One region of the Dehalobacterium formicoaceticum genome, then DNA from elsewhere that is predicted to be linked to it. Evidence: riboswitches for the same ligand, from Rfam matches in the RefSeq annotation. Region 1 holds a riboswitch; each other region holds the start of a gene.

Region 1 (4,216 bases):
ACGGTTCATCTGGCCGTTCATTTTTTGGATAACGTCATTGATGCCAACACCTATCCTTTACCGGAAATCGGGGCCCGATCCAAAGAAACCCGGAAAATCGGTCTGGGGGTGATGGGTTTTGCCGATCTTTTAACTTTATTGGGAATTTCTTATGATTCGGAAGAAGCTGTCACTGTGGCGGAACAGATCATGAAATTTATCAATAGTGAGGCTAAGAAGGCTTCCATGAATTTGGCGCAAGATCGAGGTACTTTTCCACAGTATCATGGAAGCCGCTGGGAAAAAGAAAACATGCCCCTGAGAAATGCCACCACCACCACCATTGCCCCCACCGGCACCATCAGTATGATTGCCGGATGCAGCAGCGGGATTGAGCCTCTTTTTGCTGTGGCCTACACCAAGGTCTGCATGGATGAAGACAAACTGATGGAGGTTCATCCTGTATTTAAGCGCCTTGCCTTGGAAAAAGGCTTTTATACACCTGAATTAATGGAAAAGGTCAAAAAACTTGGTTCTGTGAGCATGATTAAAGGTATTCCTGATGAGGTGAAACGTATTTTTGTGACAACTCAGGATATTTCTCCTTATTGGCATGTCCGCTTGCAAGCCGCATTCCAAAAGTATACGGATAATGCCGTAAGTAAAACCATTAATTTTCCCCGAAATGCTCATGTAAAAGAAATTGAAGAAGCATATTTCCTGGCTTATGAATTGGGGTGTAAAGGACTGACTGTGTACCGGGATGGGTCGCGGGAGGGTCAGGTACTTAATGTAGGTGAAGTGACCGATCCGGATCAGATAAATGTGTCCAGTACCTCGGGTGATGGCAAGATTGCTCCTCGGCCTCGTCCGGAAATCACCCAGGGAATCACGGAAAAGGCAATTGCCGGTTGTGGGAATTTATATATCACGGTGAACTATGACACCAATGGAATTTGTGAAGTATTTACCAATTTGGGCAAAGGGGGAGGATGCCCTTCCCAGACGGAAGCCACCAGTCGTCTGGTGTCACTGGCTTTAAGATCGGGAATCAGCCCCGATGCTGTGATTGAGCAAATGAAAGGAATCCGCTGCCCATCGACCCTAAGCCGTAAATCCAAAGGGACAAATATCCGAGTTTTGTCTTGTCCCGATGCCATCGCCCGTTCTTTAGAAAAGGTTTTGGACGTTGCTGTGATGGAAAGCAATGGTCATGACTTGAATGATATGGCCAATGAAGTTGAGAATCTTTATAAGCAACAAGAAAAGAAGAAAGATATTACCTGCCCGGAATGCGGAGGTGATCTGGAACATGAAGGAGGCTGCGTCCTCTGCCGATCTTGCGGATATAGTAAGTGTGGTTAAGATCAGCCCAAAAGATTGTGAATAATATTGTGAAATATTTCTTGCTTTCTTTAAGGTTAGGTGTTAGAATGTTACAAACAAATGAATAGTACTTGGAATTAGGTGCCCTTGAATAAGAATCATCAAGGGGTAATAGGGAACCAGGTTAAAATCCTGGACGGTCGCGCCACTGTAAACGAGGAGTTTTGCTTTGAAATCCATTAAGGATTTTCATGATAGGAAAGCAAAATGATGATATGTGAGTCAGGAAACCTGCCTAGTTCGAAAGGTGTAATTTCCTTTCGCGGAAAAAGGGGTGCGCAGTATGCATTGTTTATAACCTCATTTTCTTAAGAAGATGAGGTTTTATTATTTTAGCCATAACAACTCCTTAATTTTTTGCCCGGCTTGTAATCTGGGCCGGGCTGAAAAATTTTTTTAGATCTTAAGGAGCGATGACATAATATAAAAGCATATTAAAAAAATCCAGGTTTGAGAGGGGATTTCAGTAGGTTTGAGGCAGGTGCAGAGGTAAAATGTTTGAATATGAAATTCAAGTACCGGGGATCAGGTTATATGAAAAAAATAATATATTAGTGCTTTGTTCAGAAAAAAAACTGATCACATTAAATTCTTCCGTCTTAGGCGGAGGATTCAATACGCCCAATTTTGTCGTAAACCAACAGGTCATATCCGGTTATTCCGGGGATGACCCTATGGAGGATCTTGCCAAGGGGATTAAAGAAATTGAAATATCACCGGATCAATGTGTGGGCATGATGACGGCTGCCCATGTGAAAGATGCAGCGGTGGAGTCTGAAGGTAATCAGGATATATCAGTTACTGCCATTGTCACTGCAGGAACCAGTAATGCCATGGCAGCGGGAGGCACCCCTCCACCCATGGATTTTCAGGGTATGGGTACTATCAACATCATTCTGCTTGTGGATGGCAATTTGACCGAGGGAGGCATGGTCAATGCTGTGATCACGGCCACAGAAGCTAAAACCATGGCTCTGCAAGATCTGAAAATTAAGGATATATTTACCGGTGAACCCGCTTCCGGTACATCTACCGATGCGGTAGTCATTGCCGCGACCGGGAAAGGGGAAAGCCTCCCCTATGCCGGTACGGCAACTGTAGTAGGTGGTATGATCGGACGTACTGTAAGGAAATCAGTGACAGAAGCCATCCATCGGTATTTCCGATATAAGGAGATTCATGGTTAAAAAAACTCACTTATCTTGGGTAGAAGATCTGTCTTCGGGAAATTACCGAAATCACGAACTCCTTCTGTATTTCGGAAGGAGTTTTTAATTATTAATATTGGTTTTAGGTCTTTATATTGTAGACAGGGAGATATGTACAGGTTTCTTTGTGTAAGTGTGTGAAAGGAATTAAAGATCATTTGATTAAGTAGTTGTATTTTGGAGATTACTGATGTAAAATACATTTAAATGAATATTGTATTTTAGGTGCCGTTAAGGAGAATAGGGAAACCGGTGTATATTCCGGTGCGGATCCGCCGCTGTAATCGAAGACGAATCCCCGTAATGCCACTGCCTGGTAGGTTCAGGGTGGGAAGGTGCGGGAGGAGGATGACACGAGAGCCAGAAGACCTGCCTTAAATAAAAGTTTTCGCCAGAGGAAACTGGGAAGACTATTATATAAGGATCATTATGGATTCCCTTGGCTGGAGGCTGAGGGATTTTTCATTTGCAGATAAGTGAGGGTTAATCATGTTTTATGTGGACCAATTTGTTTATACCAATAAAATGCGTGGGATTCATCCTGGGGAGAAGTTTGCTTTTGCCATGGCTACTCTGGTTATTTGTTTCACGGCTCATAAACCGCTGATTCATTTGCTTATTATCGGTATTATGTTGGGTCTTTTGGTTTTTAAAGCCCGTGTTCCCTGGAGGGTAGTTGCCAAACTGATGCTCGTACCATTGAGTTTTTTGCTGATTGGCGTAGTGACCATTGGTGTGCTCATTGTTGATGATCCTGCCGGAATGTTGGCCAGTCTAAAACTGGGACGCTTTTATCTGGGTGTCACGGAAACCAGTCTGGCTCAATCCTTTTCCATTATGATGCGGGCGCTGAGCGCGGTGACTTGCCTGTATTTTATTGCCTTAACCATACCGATGATTGAGTTGATTTATCTGCTGCAAAAAATGAAGGTGCCCGCGATATTTGCGGAATTGATGATGTTGATGTACCGCTTTATTTTTGTTTTTGTGGAAACGGCCTTTAATATTTACACTGCCCAGTCTTCCCGCTGGGGATATTGCAATTTTAAGCGGTCGATCTACTCTTTTGGCATCCTTTTTGGAAATCTGTGCCAGAAAGTATTTTTTAAAACAAAAGCTTTATATGATTGTTTATTATCCAGAGGTTATGAAAGCGAACTTAAGGTGATTAACCCCAAATATCACTTTTCTCTGGCGAATATTGCTGTTTTTAGTCTGATAGACCTTGGACTGATTATTTTAGCTTTCATTTAGGAGGTCAATAATGTCTGAATATATTTTAGAGGCAGAAAACCTGAATTTTTCTTATATGGATGGCACGGTTACCTTGAAAAATCTATCCTTGAAATTTGAGAAAGGGAAAAAGTTTGGAGTAGTGGGGAATAACGGTGCCGGGAAATCTACCCTCTTTTTACATTTTAATGGCGTGCATCGGCCGGAAAAAGGAAAGATCATTTATAAAGGGGCTTCAGTTAATTATAACTCCAAAAGTTTGAAAGAACTGCGCAAAAATGTAGGGATTGTTTTTCAGGATCCTGATAGCCAGCTTTTTTCAGCCAGCGTATATCAGGATGTTTCCTTTGGCCCGGTGAACATGGGATGGCCGGAAGAAAAAATTCGTACCAAGGTAGAACAAGCTTTAA
Region 2 (4,216 bases), 1.5 Mb from region 1:
TTTTCATTGATAATCCCTTCAATACCAAGAGTGACTTGGGCGTCGTCAAGTTTTGTCGTATATTGATTGGTGTTGGAAAAGTCTCGATATTCATCCACTTCTCTGATTGGCTGATTGCATCCACTGGGAGACAATAAGATTATCGAAGTTGGCAGATGGTATAACAATGAATGTAAGCCGGAATAATCACTCACAAGTTGCGGTAAGTATCGATCATAGATATTCATTGATTTTAGAAATCAACTCCTTCATTTTCTCCCTAGGCGCTCCTGTTCTTTTTGCAAAAGGTCCTCTCTTAAAAACATATACCGGCATATTATATTTCTCCCATAGCGTTCTTTGGGTTTTTTCAAACTTCATTCCCGTCAGTATTTCAGAGCAAGACAGGTAGAGAATCAGACCTCGCATCTCCCTCTTTTCGGATATCATCTTGGAAATATGCTCAATAAGCCGATCTTCATAGGAAGCTGATATTACATCGATGGGTTTTATTGCAAATGAAAAATACTGCTCTAATAGTTCAGCTCTCATTGCTCTAAAAAAGAGAACCCTTAAACAACCGGGAGGACCGATGGACAACACATAGATACCTTTCTTACTCAATGCTAATTCAATCAGTTCATTAAAACTATCCTTCTGAACTAAGGTTTTTTCTAACATAGCTGCCCCTCATCTACAATCAACGAAAGATATTCTTTGGATAATTGTTCCAACTCCCCCTCTTCCAGTGGTTTGGGGATTACCCCTGTAATCCCTGCCATAATAGTTTTCGATGTTTCGATAAATCTGCTTGCTATAGCTGAATCCGGATATTTTTCAATAACTGTTTTATAATCCAATTCACTAAATATAATCTCCTTAGCAAAAGGAATTTCTGAGATAATGGGTACTTTCACTTTTTCTGAAAAATCCCTAACCAATCCCCCCATAGCGTTATCATTTCGCTGATTATGGATGATTCCACCTAAGAAGGGTTCCTTTTGATCAGAAAACACCTCAATACTTTTTAAAATATTGTTTGCCGCGTAGATGGACATATATTCACTGGAAGATACCAGCAAGACACGATCTACATATCCTTCTCGCATGGGTACTGCAAATCCCCCACAGACCACATCGCCTAAAACATCATAAATAATCACATCCCAATCTTTATCAAAGATATTATGTTTCTCCAGTTCTTCCATCACGGTTATGATCCCCCGGCCGGCACAGCCAACCCCAGGAGAAGGGCCGCCTGTTTCAATACAAGATATATTTAAAAAACCTTTTTCCAAAAAATCCTCCTCAGCTAAGAAATCTCCCTTTTCCAAGATCAAATGAAGCATCGACTTGATTTTTCCTCCAACAATATTTTTAACAGAATCACTTTTAGGATCACAGCCAATAAATAAAACCTTTAATCCAAGTGAACCCATTGCAGCTGCTATATTGCTTGCAATTGTGGATTTTCCTATTCCTCCTTTTCCATAAAAAGCAATTTTAATCGGTCTCTTCAATTCATCATCCCTTTCATGATAGCCATCAAATCAAAAAAACTCTCCTGAACAATTAACAGAAGAGTTTATAAAAAAATAAAGACCTCACCTAATAATCCGTTAAGTTCGGTAATAACGAAATGTAGTAGTATCCTGGCTCAAGTTCATTGCCATCTATAACAACTTCCCAGAAAGATTCTTTCCAGTGTTGAAACATCTTATAGAGGCTCACTCTTACAGTGGCGTTACCGCATCGGATTTTAACCGATTTCCTTGCAACATTTCGAATTATTCAATTGATGCCAGTATATCATAGAAGTTTCATTAAAACAATCGGTTAATCTTCTTGAATTTCAATTGCTAGCTATTAGTTTATTTGACGGGTCTTCGACACTTACAGGCCTATCAAAATCCCTCAAAGCCTTTAAATAGGCTTATTTTTTTGTCAATTTTTTTAAAATAAATGTTGTATGTGGTGTATGTATACGGTATAATATATATGGGTGATGCGTCTTGAAACTATACTATGATAAACGGCTTAAAGATCCTACTTATTATGCGCAGCAAGGAATAAGAAACGGCAAAAAAACTACTACCAAAAATATCAAGAATTTCGGAAAACATTCCGAACTCTTGAAAATAACTGATGACCCCGAAACCTACGTAAGAGAAGAAATTAAAAAGATGAACGAGGAATACCGCGTTGGCAGGGTCACATTTAACCTAACTGCTAATTTTAATGAGAAAGTCAAGCATACACAAGACGAGGCATCGGCATCCACTTGTTTGAACATAGGTTATTTTGTTCTGCAAGATATTATGAAAGGTCTTAATCTTAAAACTTTTTTTAAGCAAAATATTTCAGAATGCAAGAACACCTATGATAGTTTTAAAATCCTCCGTTTCCTAACGTACGCTAGAATACTAAAACCCGGTTCTAAACTTTCCACCTGGAATGATTTGAATTCATATTATGAGCAGCCAGAATTTGATTACCAGCATATTCTTCGGTTTATGGATATTTTAGAGGAGCATTATGACGTTTACTTAACATGGCTTTATAAAAACAGTAATGCTGTCGTCAAAAGAGATTCTTCTATTATCTACTATGATTGCACAAACTTCTATTGTGAATGCGAACAACCTGACGAGGATATTGTTGATGAAGTTACAGGGGAAGTTATTTGTGGCTTAAGAAAATTCGGGATAAGTAAGGAGCATCGCCCTAATCCGATTGTGGAGATGGGGCTTTTCATGGATAGCCAAGGTATTCCCATCACCATGTCCCTGCATCCCGGGAACACAAGTGAACAAACTACTGCCATCCCCCTGGAAAAAGAAGTCTTAAAGATGCTGAATGGAGCCAAATTTATTTATTGTGCCGATGCGGGACTTGGTTCTTATAGCATCCGTAAATTTAATAGCATGGGTGGCAGGGCTTTTATTGTCACTCAATCAATTAAAAAATTAAGCAATACTCTTAAGGAGGCAGTTTTTAATGACTATGACTATCATTTATTGTCAAACGACTCCCCTGTCACAATCAAAAAAATGACAACCTTTGATCAGTACTCAAAAGAAAATTTACCTTTGTATAACGATTTTGCTTACAAAGTAATTTTTGCTGACAAAGCCCTTGACATTGGTTTAAGCGAAGAAATAACATTAAAAAATGGTAGTGTTAAGTCTAGGAAATCGACCGGACTTTTAAGGCAACGCTTAATCATAAGATTTTCACGAAAAATGATGGAGTATCAAAGATCAGTACGGAGAAGCCAGATAGAGCGGGCAAAAAAACTATTAGCTAGAAAGGATCCTGAAGAAATTAAGAAGGGACCGAATGATGTAAAAAGATTCATGAAAAGAATCTCTCATACAAAATCTGGTGAAAAGGCAGTTATTAATTATGTCCTGGACGAGGAGAAAATTGCTGAGGAAGAAAAATACGATGGCTATTATGCAGTGGCGACTAATCTCGAAGATCGTGCTCAAGATATTCTCGCAATATCACACAAAAGATATCAGATTGAAGAGTGTTTCAGAATTATGAAAACCAATTTCACCGGGAGGCCTATAAATCACAGATTGCCTAATCGTATCAAGGCCCACTTCATGATCTGTTTTACAGCCCTATTGGTATATCGCCTATTAGAGGCTAAATTGGACGAACAACATACTCATATAACTCCAGAAAACCTAATTACTACACTTAAAAATATGAATGTCACCAACGTACACGATATTGAATACATGGCACTCTATCATGGTAGCAAGGCCCTTGATACATTAATGGAATTAACATCACTTAATCTGGATAGGCTTCATTATAGACCAAAGGAATTAAACGGGAAAATTAAAAAATTATTAAACTAGTAATTACATACAACATTTCAAATTCAATAATTAGCTGGGAACCTGCTAAACACGCGGGTTCCCAGCTTTCTTTTTCTTCTAACTGTCGAAAACGGGATCATAGAAGTTTCACTAAAACAATCGGTTAATCTTCTTGAATTTCAATTGCTAGCTATCAGTTTATTTGATAGTATAATAGTATATTGAAAGGAAGTAATTAGATGATATCGTTACAAAATATGAGATATATGATTGAAATTTCAAAGCATCAGTCTATCTCTGCTGCTGCAAAATCCCTTTTTATTTCTCAATCCACTTTATCAACAGCTATTAAAGAAGTGGAACAAAGCCTGGGTATTGTTTTATTCAAAAGAAATAGCAGAGGT
Region 3 (4,216 bases), 120 kb from region 1:
CCCAGTTTTCTGCATTTAAGGCTTTAATTTGATCCGGATTACCTTTGGGAACAACACCAGCCGTTGTTACAAGAGCAATTTTTGCCTTTGAGATATCACTAATTGGTGCCGGAGGGGTGACTTTTTCAAAAACAGGCAAAACCAATTCACTCTCATATGTTCTGCCCTGAAGTCTGGCTTCCAGCATTTCTACAGCCCTTTTAGCCCCTGTTTCCTCACGAAAAATTACCTTGCGGATGCCCCGGGGAAGATAGCCTTCTTTTTTGGCCGGTCCTATTTCTTCCCCCGAACTGATCCTTTGGGCAAAAGCAGCCATTTTGATGAGAGCATCCTTCATGCCCCGCATGGTTTTCGTTGTGGGCAGCATATAGATGCGTTCATTTTGCCGATACATCTCCACTCCAGGGTTGTCCGGGGAAATCCCCATCAAGGCAAAAATATCCAAAGAGTTGGTAAGATGATCACAAACAGCACCGCAGGCGATGCCATAACGGCCTGCGCCAAAGGCCGGTCCGGCCACAATTAAATCCACATCGGAATTTTGCAGCTTCTCTCTTAACTCCCCCAGAACCTCTTCCTGATTTTCCTGAAAATAGTTATCACCGCAAATAGCTGTGCTGCTCATAACAAAATCCGGCCCCAGCAACCGGGCAAGATCCTCGCCGATGCCGATGGCCCCTGCACGGAACTCCAGAGGGGCATCGCCTTTTTCTTCACCCCCAATCCCTCCATAAAATTGATTCAAATAGTGCAGGACATTTATTTGCTTTTTCATTGATGACCCTCCTGATCATTTTTGGGTATTTGCCCCAGTGAATAAATCTCCAGCATTTGCTCTGTAGGTTTTTTACCAAATAAGGTGGCCAAAAGAATCAAAACAATCGTTATCGCCAGGGCAGCGATCATTTCATGAATCCCCGTCGGCCGGGATAAAAACATTTTCCAAGCAATATAGATGATAGGACTTGCTGTCAAAGCGATCATGGCACCGGATAGATTGGCCTTTTTCCACATCACGCCTAGAAATAAAGGGATGCCGAAAATAAGGGCATATCCGCCGAAGGCAAAAGCGTTGATTTTTAGAATTAGGTCCGGTGGCTTAAGAGCCAAAACGAAGGAAAGCACACCGATCACCAGAACCATCAGTTTTGCCCCATAAAGTACCCGGGGATCGTCTTGATCTTTAATAAATAAAGGCAGAATATCATTGCTTACCGAACCGGCAGCTGTTAAAAGCAAGGAATTTGCTGTGGTCATCATGGCGGCAATAAGGGTAAAAAACAACAGAGCGGTATAGAATACCGGCAAGCCGTTGATTACGCTGGGCATAGCCATATCAGGCGATGCAAGACCGGGGTGCAGCACCCGGGCAGATAAGCCCACCAATCCGGCGCCGAAGGACCAGATCACACCAAGAATCATGGAAATAGGCAAAGCCGAACGCAGTGCATTGCTATCTTTTAAGCCCCATACCCGGGCAGTAAGATGGGGTTGTCCCCAAAAGGCCACCAGGTAAGAAACAATCAGTCCGATTTGCAAAGAAAGGGGCATGTTACCGGTAAACTGAACCAGACTCGGATCAATGGCGGCAAGCTTAAGGTTTAAATTAGTAAATCCCCCCATCATTTGCAGAGAAAGATAAACCATGACAATGGTTCCTATGGTCATAATAGATCCTTGCAGGGTATCCAACCAAGCAACTCCCATATAACCGCTTAGTTGTGTGGAGATGGCTACTGTCAAACCGATAATAATCATACCCCAAAAATAGTTCAAGCCCAGTGTGGATTCGATTAAATAGCCGGCGCCCACGAATTGCACAATAATCATGGGAACAATAAAAACCAAGGTCCAAAAAGCGGAGATTATTTTTATTCTTTTTTCACCGTAACGCATAACTAAGTAGTCCGGCGTTGTTAAGATCGAACGGCTGACAGCTACCCGTCTTAGTTTGGGAATGACAAAAACCCAGCTGATAAACATGCTGCCAAATACACCGATCAAATACATTAACCCCGCCCATCCATATTGATAGGCCAAACCGGCTGCACCTAAAAAGAGTCCCGCACTGGCAGCAGAAGCAGTCCAGGTAAAAGCTGAAACCGCACCGCCTACGTTGCTGTTACCAATTAAATAATTTTTCAGATTGCCGGTATGTTTTTTTGCCAGAAAAGTTACCACGATAATACTGGCAAAGAAAAGAATTGTACCGATGATCATTTCCAAGCTCATAAAAATCACCCTTCTCTTCATGTTTCATGAAATTTTTTATAATTTAAATAAATCTTTGCAAAACAGGGAAATCCCAATAGACGCCACCAGGAGACATAGAATCACGGCGGTTAAAAACGTCCCTGCACTTGAACCAAACATGAGCTCACCTCCTTTGGAATAGAATAAAAAAAGTCCTACGACAATTAAAAATTGTCGTAGGACTTTACCTTCATCCTCATACTTAATGTTAATAAGGCAGGTCTCCTGGCTCATGGGTCATCGCATTCATCGAAAAGAACCTTCCCAGTTCGAAACCAGTGGTTCATCTTCAAGCTCACCAATTACAGTGGTGGGTCCGCTCCGTTCTTCATTACCAAAAATTCTGTGGAATGATCCGGATTCCCTATTATCCCCAGTTGGGGCACCTTGTTACAATGTTATATAGGTTTTTCTTATGTAAATTAAATAAGAAAGCGGTTTGTATTATGGGCGTAATTATATTATGCCCCCAGGATAAAGTCAATAGTAAAGAATACCAAAGGTTGATTATTATCAAGCGCTAATTATCTGTTGACTATTAACATGAAGTTGCATATTATTATAGCGCAAAATGAAAATTCTATTATTAGCACAATCCTTAGGAATATTTGTTAATGAGGAGCAATAAATAATGATATTTTTAAATGAAAAAGAAATTAAGTCGGCAGTAACTCTTAAAGAAATGATGGATACCATTGAAGAAGCCTTTGATACTTTCAGAAGCGGTGAGTTTTATATGCCGGAGCGTATTAATGTGGAACACAAAAACAAGAATATGCTTTATATGCCTTGTTTTACCAAAGATATGATTGGCACTAAAATTCTTTCACTATTTCCTGAGAATCAAGAAAAAAAATTACCCCTCATATACGGATTGATGATGTTAAATGATTATGAAACCGGGCATCCTTTGGCGATCCTTGATGCCCAGACATTAACTGCCTTACGTACCGGGGCTGTTGGCGGGGTAGGCATGCGGCATTTTGCTTATCCTGACAGCGAGAGGGTAGGTGTTGTCGGCTGCGGAGTCCAGGGATTCCATCAGATTCTTTATGCCTGCGACCTAAGACCAATTAAACATATCTACTTATTTGATGCTTTTAATAAGGATCTTGCGGATTATATCAAAAGGCTTAACCAAGCACTGGCCCCAAAAAATCCGGAAATCACCATTTGTAATGATACTGTAGAATTATTAAACAAAAGTCAAATTGTTATCACCACGAGTCCGGCGACTGAACCGGTGCTGCCCAATCGGCCGGAGCTTTTGGAAGGAAAGTGCTTCATCGCTGTTGGTTCCTGGAAGCCTAATATGCGGGAATTACCAGATGCCATCTGGCAAGTGGTGGATCAGGTCTATACAGAACTTCCTTATGCCTGCGAGGAGAGCGGTGATCTGAGTCAACCGCTGGCGGACGGCATTCTGACCATGGATCGGGTGAAATACATGGGAGATTATCTGGCAAAAAAGTCGGCCGGGGAAACTATTCAGCTGGGGAAAACCAGATATTTTAAATCGGTAGGTATGGGATTGTTTGATCTCACGACAGCCGACCTCATTTACAAAAAGGCTTTGACAAAAGGGATAGGACAAAAGATTAATCTATAGTACTCTCACGATTTGGATTATTTAATAAAGGAGGTCAATGAAAATGCATCAGCCGGCAAGTATTTTTAATGATGTCATTGGGCCGATCATGATAGGGCCTTCTAGCTCCCATACAGCTGCCTCTGTGCGCATTGGACAGATCATCCGCAGCATGATGGGCGGAGAAGTGAGCAAAGTGGTTTTTCAATTTTCCTCTCAGGGATCCCTAGCTACCACCTTTTCCGGCCAAGGATCCGCGTTTGGTCTTGCTGCCGGAATCATGGGATTTGCAGCGGATGATCCCCGGGTGGCAGATGCCTTGGAAATAGCCGAATCCGCCGACATAATAATTGATTTTCTCATTACCGATGAGCC
Region 4 (4,216 bases), 810 kb from region 1:
ATTTCAAAATAAGAGCGTTGTGCGGGGCAAAAATCATCAACACCGTCAGGAAAAGGAGGTTGTTGTCAATATCAAAAATGCATCTTACCGGTATCCAAACAATTACACAGGCTGTGAGGATGTCAATTTAAAGATTTATCAGGGGGATTTTTTAGCGGTGATCGGTTTAAACGGTTCCGGAAAATCAACATTAGCAAAAATGATCGTTGGTTTATTACTGCCCACTAAAGGTACCATTGATGTTTTTCATGAATCCTTAATCAAGGAAAATCTAAATAAGATCCGTTCCCGGATCGGATTTTTATTTCAAAACCCTGACTATCAGATTTTTGCCAGTTCCTTGCGGGAAGAGGTTGGGTTTTCCTTGAAACTGAGGGGCGAAAAAAAGGAGGTGATGGACAGAAAAATTGATGAGAGTCTAGAATTCGTGGGTCTTTTAAAATATAAGGATTTGCATCCTCAACGTTTAAGCCGCGGTCAGCGTCAGCTCTTAGCCTTGGCATCTGTTCTGGTCAGCGATCCGGAACTGATTATCGCTGATGAACCGACCTCGGGTCTTGACGAAAATCAAGGATATATGATTATGGATAAACTAGCTGATTTATCGAGGCTGGGAAAGACAGTCCTGCTCATTACCCATGATTTGACCATGGCCCAAAACTACTCCAACCGCATCGTGGCCATGTATAACCATCGGCTTCAACTGGATATCTCAACGAGTAAACTGAAGGAACATCTTAAACCTTTAATCGACATTGATTTGGATTTTGGAAATATTATTTCATTTAACAACCGGGACGAAGAGCGAGGAGGTTAAAAAATGGAGATATCGTCTGTTGCTTATGAATCAATGGAAAAAACGAAACAAAAACTGAACGATAAATTGGATCCCCGCACAAAGTTAGCCTGGTACGGGCTGATGATTCTTTTCGCTTTAATCTGTGAAACACCCTTTCAACTTATCGTTGTTTTATGTGTGGGCATGACTGTTTCCTTGATCTTAAAGGGTTCATTGAAACAATATCGGGTGATGATTGCAATCATGTTGCTTTTAGGACTGCAGATGCTGATTCTTCAGCTGCTATTCTGCCGGGAAGGTATGCTCCTTTATCAATGGGGTATGATTAAGATCTACAGTGAAGCCATCCCCCTCACAGTTCTTGGTATGTTGAGAACAACTGTAATTGTTTTTGCCAGCATGCAGTTTTTAACTTCTGCTTCACCGACGGAATTCACCTTGATGCTGATGAAGTTTAAAGTCCCTTATCGGTTTGCCATGCTGGTGGGACTGGGTGTTCGTTTCTTACCTTTGATGAAGGCTGAATATCTGTCGATTATTGAAAGCCAGAGTATCAGAGGTCTAAAAATGGAAAAGGTCTGGGACAAAATCAAGGCAATAATTCCCACATTTCTGCCTTTTTTATACCGAGCGGTGAGGCGTTCCACAGAAATCGCCCTGGCCATGGACTTACGGGGTTACGGACAGAGTAAAACCCGTACATTTGCCTCAAATATTGAGATAAAAACATATGACCGGGTTTTAATCAGCGGCATATTTTTAATCATGATCCTTAGTTCTTTATACAAAATGGCACCATTTGCAAGCTAAAATACATCTATGCAGGGAGAGGATCACATGAAAGAAAGTTTATTTAGAACAGACACCAAAGCTTTAGTGGGCAGTGTCATTGTAGGAATTGTATTTTTAATCATGATGCAAGTGACAGGGCGTATCGACGGTATTTTAGATCCTACTTTATTACTGTTTAATGGAACATGTTGGTCATTTTTTACCGGTCTCATTGTTTTAATGTACAAACAACCTGCCGGGATTATTGCCGGATTATTAGAAGCAATCATCGCCATGGCTACTGCCTACTCACCCTTGGCATTTTTCTTCCTGTTTGCCAATACCATTGGATCCATTATGTATTCATTGGTTGCCAGGGAGTTATCAATGGAGAAATTAAGCCATCATTATTTGGCAATGATCGCCTGTAATGTAACCGGTAACTTTTGTGTCATGCTGGGTTTGATTTTCGTTGTTAATTTAGACTGGAAGGTAGCCTTAGTTTCTTCCTCTATTACCACTTTGGTGGCGACCATTGTGGCAGGATTTCTTACTAAACGCGTTTATGGTGCTTTACAAAAATCGTCTTTGCTCTAAGGGTTTATAAATAAAAATAATATAAGCTATTTTCAGGTGCCCAGAAGGGAGAATAGGGAACCGGGTGCAAGTCCCGGGCGGTCCCGCCACTGTAACCGGTAGTCCGGCTCATAACCACCGTTTGTTGCCTAAAAGGTAAAGCAGGCGGGAAGGGAGCTGTGGATGGTAATCCGGAAGCCAGGAGACCTGCCTGAAAGATGTGCTCTTCGTCTTAAAAGAGATGGAGCGTGGGAATGATGGAAAATTCACACCGATCAGGTTGTGGATTTTTTCTTTTTAACCTGACTGAAAAGATACGACAAGATCTGATTTCGAAGGGAGGGAAGAGCAAGTCCGGGTAATTTAATTAAAGAGATTAGTTCTAAATAAATGAACTGACTAAGGTAGAGGAGGATAAAAATGACTTTATTAACAAGTGCTTTGAATGGAACAATTACTTCGGAAATGGAGCAGGTAGCAGTCCGGGAAGGGGTGACTCCGGAATTTATCAGGCAGGGAATGGCAGAAGGCAATATCGTGATTCCCTCTAATATCAACCGTAAAAATATCACTCCTTTAGGCATCGGCAAAGGCCTTCGGACGAAAGTGAGTGCCAGTATCGGCCTCCACGGAAAGGACACTTCTCACAGCAAGGAAAAAGAGAAAATCGAAACTGCTTTAAAAGCCGGAACAGATGCCATTATGGATTTAAGTGCCGGTGGTGATATGGATGGTATGAGAAAAGAAACACTTTCCTCAGCTTCTGTGCCGGTGGGGACACTCCCCATTTATCAGGCCATGGTTGAGGCGAGCCAAAAGTACGGTTCCTCGGTGAAAATGGATGTTGAGGAAATGTTTGAGGTGATTGAACGACATGCCGCGGATGGCGTTGATTTCTTAGCGATGCATTGCGGGACCACCATGGATATTGTGGAACGGGCAAAAAGTGAGGGACGGGTAGATCCCCTGGTAAGTTATGGAGGCTCCCACCTTATCGGCTGGATGATCGCTAACCAACGGGAAAACCCTTTATATGAGCAATATGATCGGGTGCTGGAAATTGCAAAAAAATATGATGTCACCCTTAGCTTGGCGGATGGGATGCGGCCTGGATGTTTGGCAGATTCCCTGGATGGCGCTCAGGTTCAGGAACTGGTAGTTCTGGGGGAATTAGTGCGCCGCGCCCGCGCGGCAGGGGTGCAAATTATGATCAAAGGACCGGGACATATGCCCTTAGATCATGTCAAAGCAACAGTTACCTTACAGAAAAGCCTGTGTAAAGGCGCTCCTTATTTTGTTTTTGGACCGCTGCTTACGGATATCGGAGTGGGCTATGATCACATAAACGCTGCCATCGGGGGGGCGATCAGTACTTGGGCCGGCGCAGAATTTCTCTGCTATGTCACACCGGCGGAGCATATTGGGTTACCTGACGCACAACAGGTTCATGAAGGTGTGATTGCCGCCCGTATTGCTGCCCATGCCGGGGATTTGGCAAAAGGAAGAAAAGAGGACTATCAATGGGATTTGGACATGTCCATGGCGCGGAAAAGTTTAGACTGGAAGAAGCAATTGGAATTATCAATTGATCCTGTAAGAGCTGCGGAAATCAGAAAAACCCGGAATAGCGGCGAATCCACAGGATGTGCCATGTGCGGCAAATATTGCGCCATGGAAATTATCGCTAAGTATTTGAAGATAGAAAAACATAGCTGTTAAAAAAGAAGGGGTGGATAAAATGACTCAGGTTTTAAAAGCACGTGCCGGAATTATTACCGAGGAAATGGAAAAAGTAGCTCTTGATGAGGGAGTAACCCCAGAATTTGTAAGGCAGGGAGTTGCCGGGGGAACAATTGTTATTCCTAAGAATAAAAAACGGAAAGAATTTAAAGTATGCGGCATTGGTGAGGGCATGAGCATTAAGGTCAATGCTTTAATCGGTACATCCAGCGACTGTGATGACATGGAGCTGGAAGCGAAAAAACTGGCTGCGGCAGAAGAAGCAGGATGTAACAGTTTTATGGATTTAAGTACAGGAAGCGATATTGACGGGATGCGGCATCAGACCCT

The links. A riboswitch is a leader RNA that binds a small molecule or an ion and turns the genes downstream of it on or off. The one in region 1 is predicted to bind cobalamin.
Region 2: another riboswitch for cobalamin. It lies ahead of CEQ75_RS10605 (nucleotide-binding protein); the one in region 1 lies ahead of CEQ75_RS18070 (adenosylcobinamide amidohydrolase).
Region 3: another riboswitch for cobalamin. It lies ahead of CEQ75_RS00395 (sodium:solute symporter family transporter); the one in region 1 lies ahead of CEQ75_RS18070 (adenosylcobinamide amidohydrolase).
Region 4: another riboswitch for cobalamin. It lies ahead of thiC (phosphomethylpyrimidine synthase ThiC); the one in region 1 lies ahead of CEQ75_RS18070 (adenosylcobinamide amidohydrolase).

What each region holds. Positions count from the first base shown of each region.
Region 1 covers NZ_CP022121.1:3,732,421-3,736,636, reverse strand. Annotated here, with positions in the region: gene CEQ75_RS18075 (vitamin B12-dependent ribonucleotide reductase) at 1-1,344, shown strand, start outside; cobalamin riboswitch at 1,428-1,618, shown strand; gene CEQ75_RS18070 (adenosylcobinamide amidohydrolase) at 1,860-2,552, shown strand; cobalamin riboswitch at 2,780-2,964, shown strand; gene cbiQ (cobalt ECF transporter T component CbiQ) at 3,063-3,827, shown strand; gene CEQ75_RS18060 (energy-coupling factor ABC transporter ATP-binding protein) at 3,838-4,216, shown strand, end outside.
Region 2 covers NZ_CP022121.1:2,186,801-2,191,016, reverse strand. Annotated here, with positions in the region: gene CEQ75_RS10615 (nitrogenase component 1) at 1-227, opposite strand, end outside; gene CEQ75_RS10610 (hypothetical protein) at 214-660, opposite strand; gene CEQ75_RS10605 (nucleotide-binding protein) at 654-1,499, opposite strand; cobalamin riboswitch at 1,603-1,777, opposite strand; gene CEQ75_RS10600 (IS1634 family transposase) at 1,992-3,851, shown strand; gene CEQ75_RS10595 (LysR family transcriptional regulator) at 4,052-4,216, shown strand, end outside.
Region 3 covers NZ_CP022121.1:87,241-91,456, reverse strand. Annotated here, with positions in the region: gene CEQ75_RS00400 (glycine/betaine/sarcosine/D-proline family reductase selenoprotein B) at 1-775, opposite strand, end outside; gene CEQ75_RS00395 (sodium:solute symporter family transporter) at 772-2,232, opposite strand; cobalamin riboswitch at 2,452-2,658, opposite strand; gene CEQ75_RS00390 (ornithine cyclodeaminase family protein) at 2,885-3,862, shown strand; gene CEQ75_RS00385 (L-serine ammonia-lyase, iron-sulfur-dependent, subunit alpha) at 3,906-4,216, shown strand, end outside.
Region 4 covers NZ_CP022121.1:777,205-781,420, forward strand. Annotated here, with positions in the region: gene CEQ75_RS03870 (ABC transporter ATP-binding protein) at 1-817, shown strand, start outside; gene CEQ75_RS03875 (energy-coupling factor transporter transmembrane component T family protein) at 821-1,609, shown strand; gene CEQ75_RS03880 (hypothetical protein) at 1,637-2,167, shown strand; cobalamin riboswitch at 2,185-2,375, shown strand; gene thiC (phosphomethylpyrimidine synthase ThiC) at 2,567-3,865, shown strand; gene bzaB (B12 lower ligand biosynthesis ThiC-like protein BzaB) at 3,885-4,216, shown strand, end outside.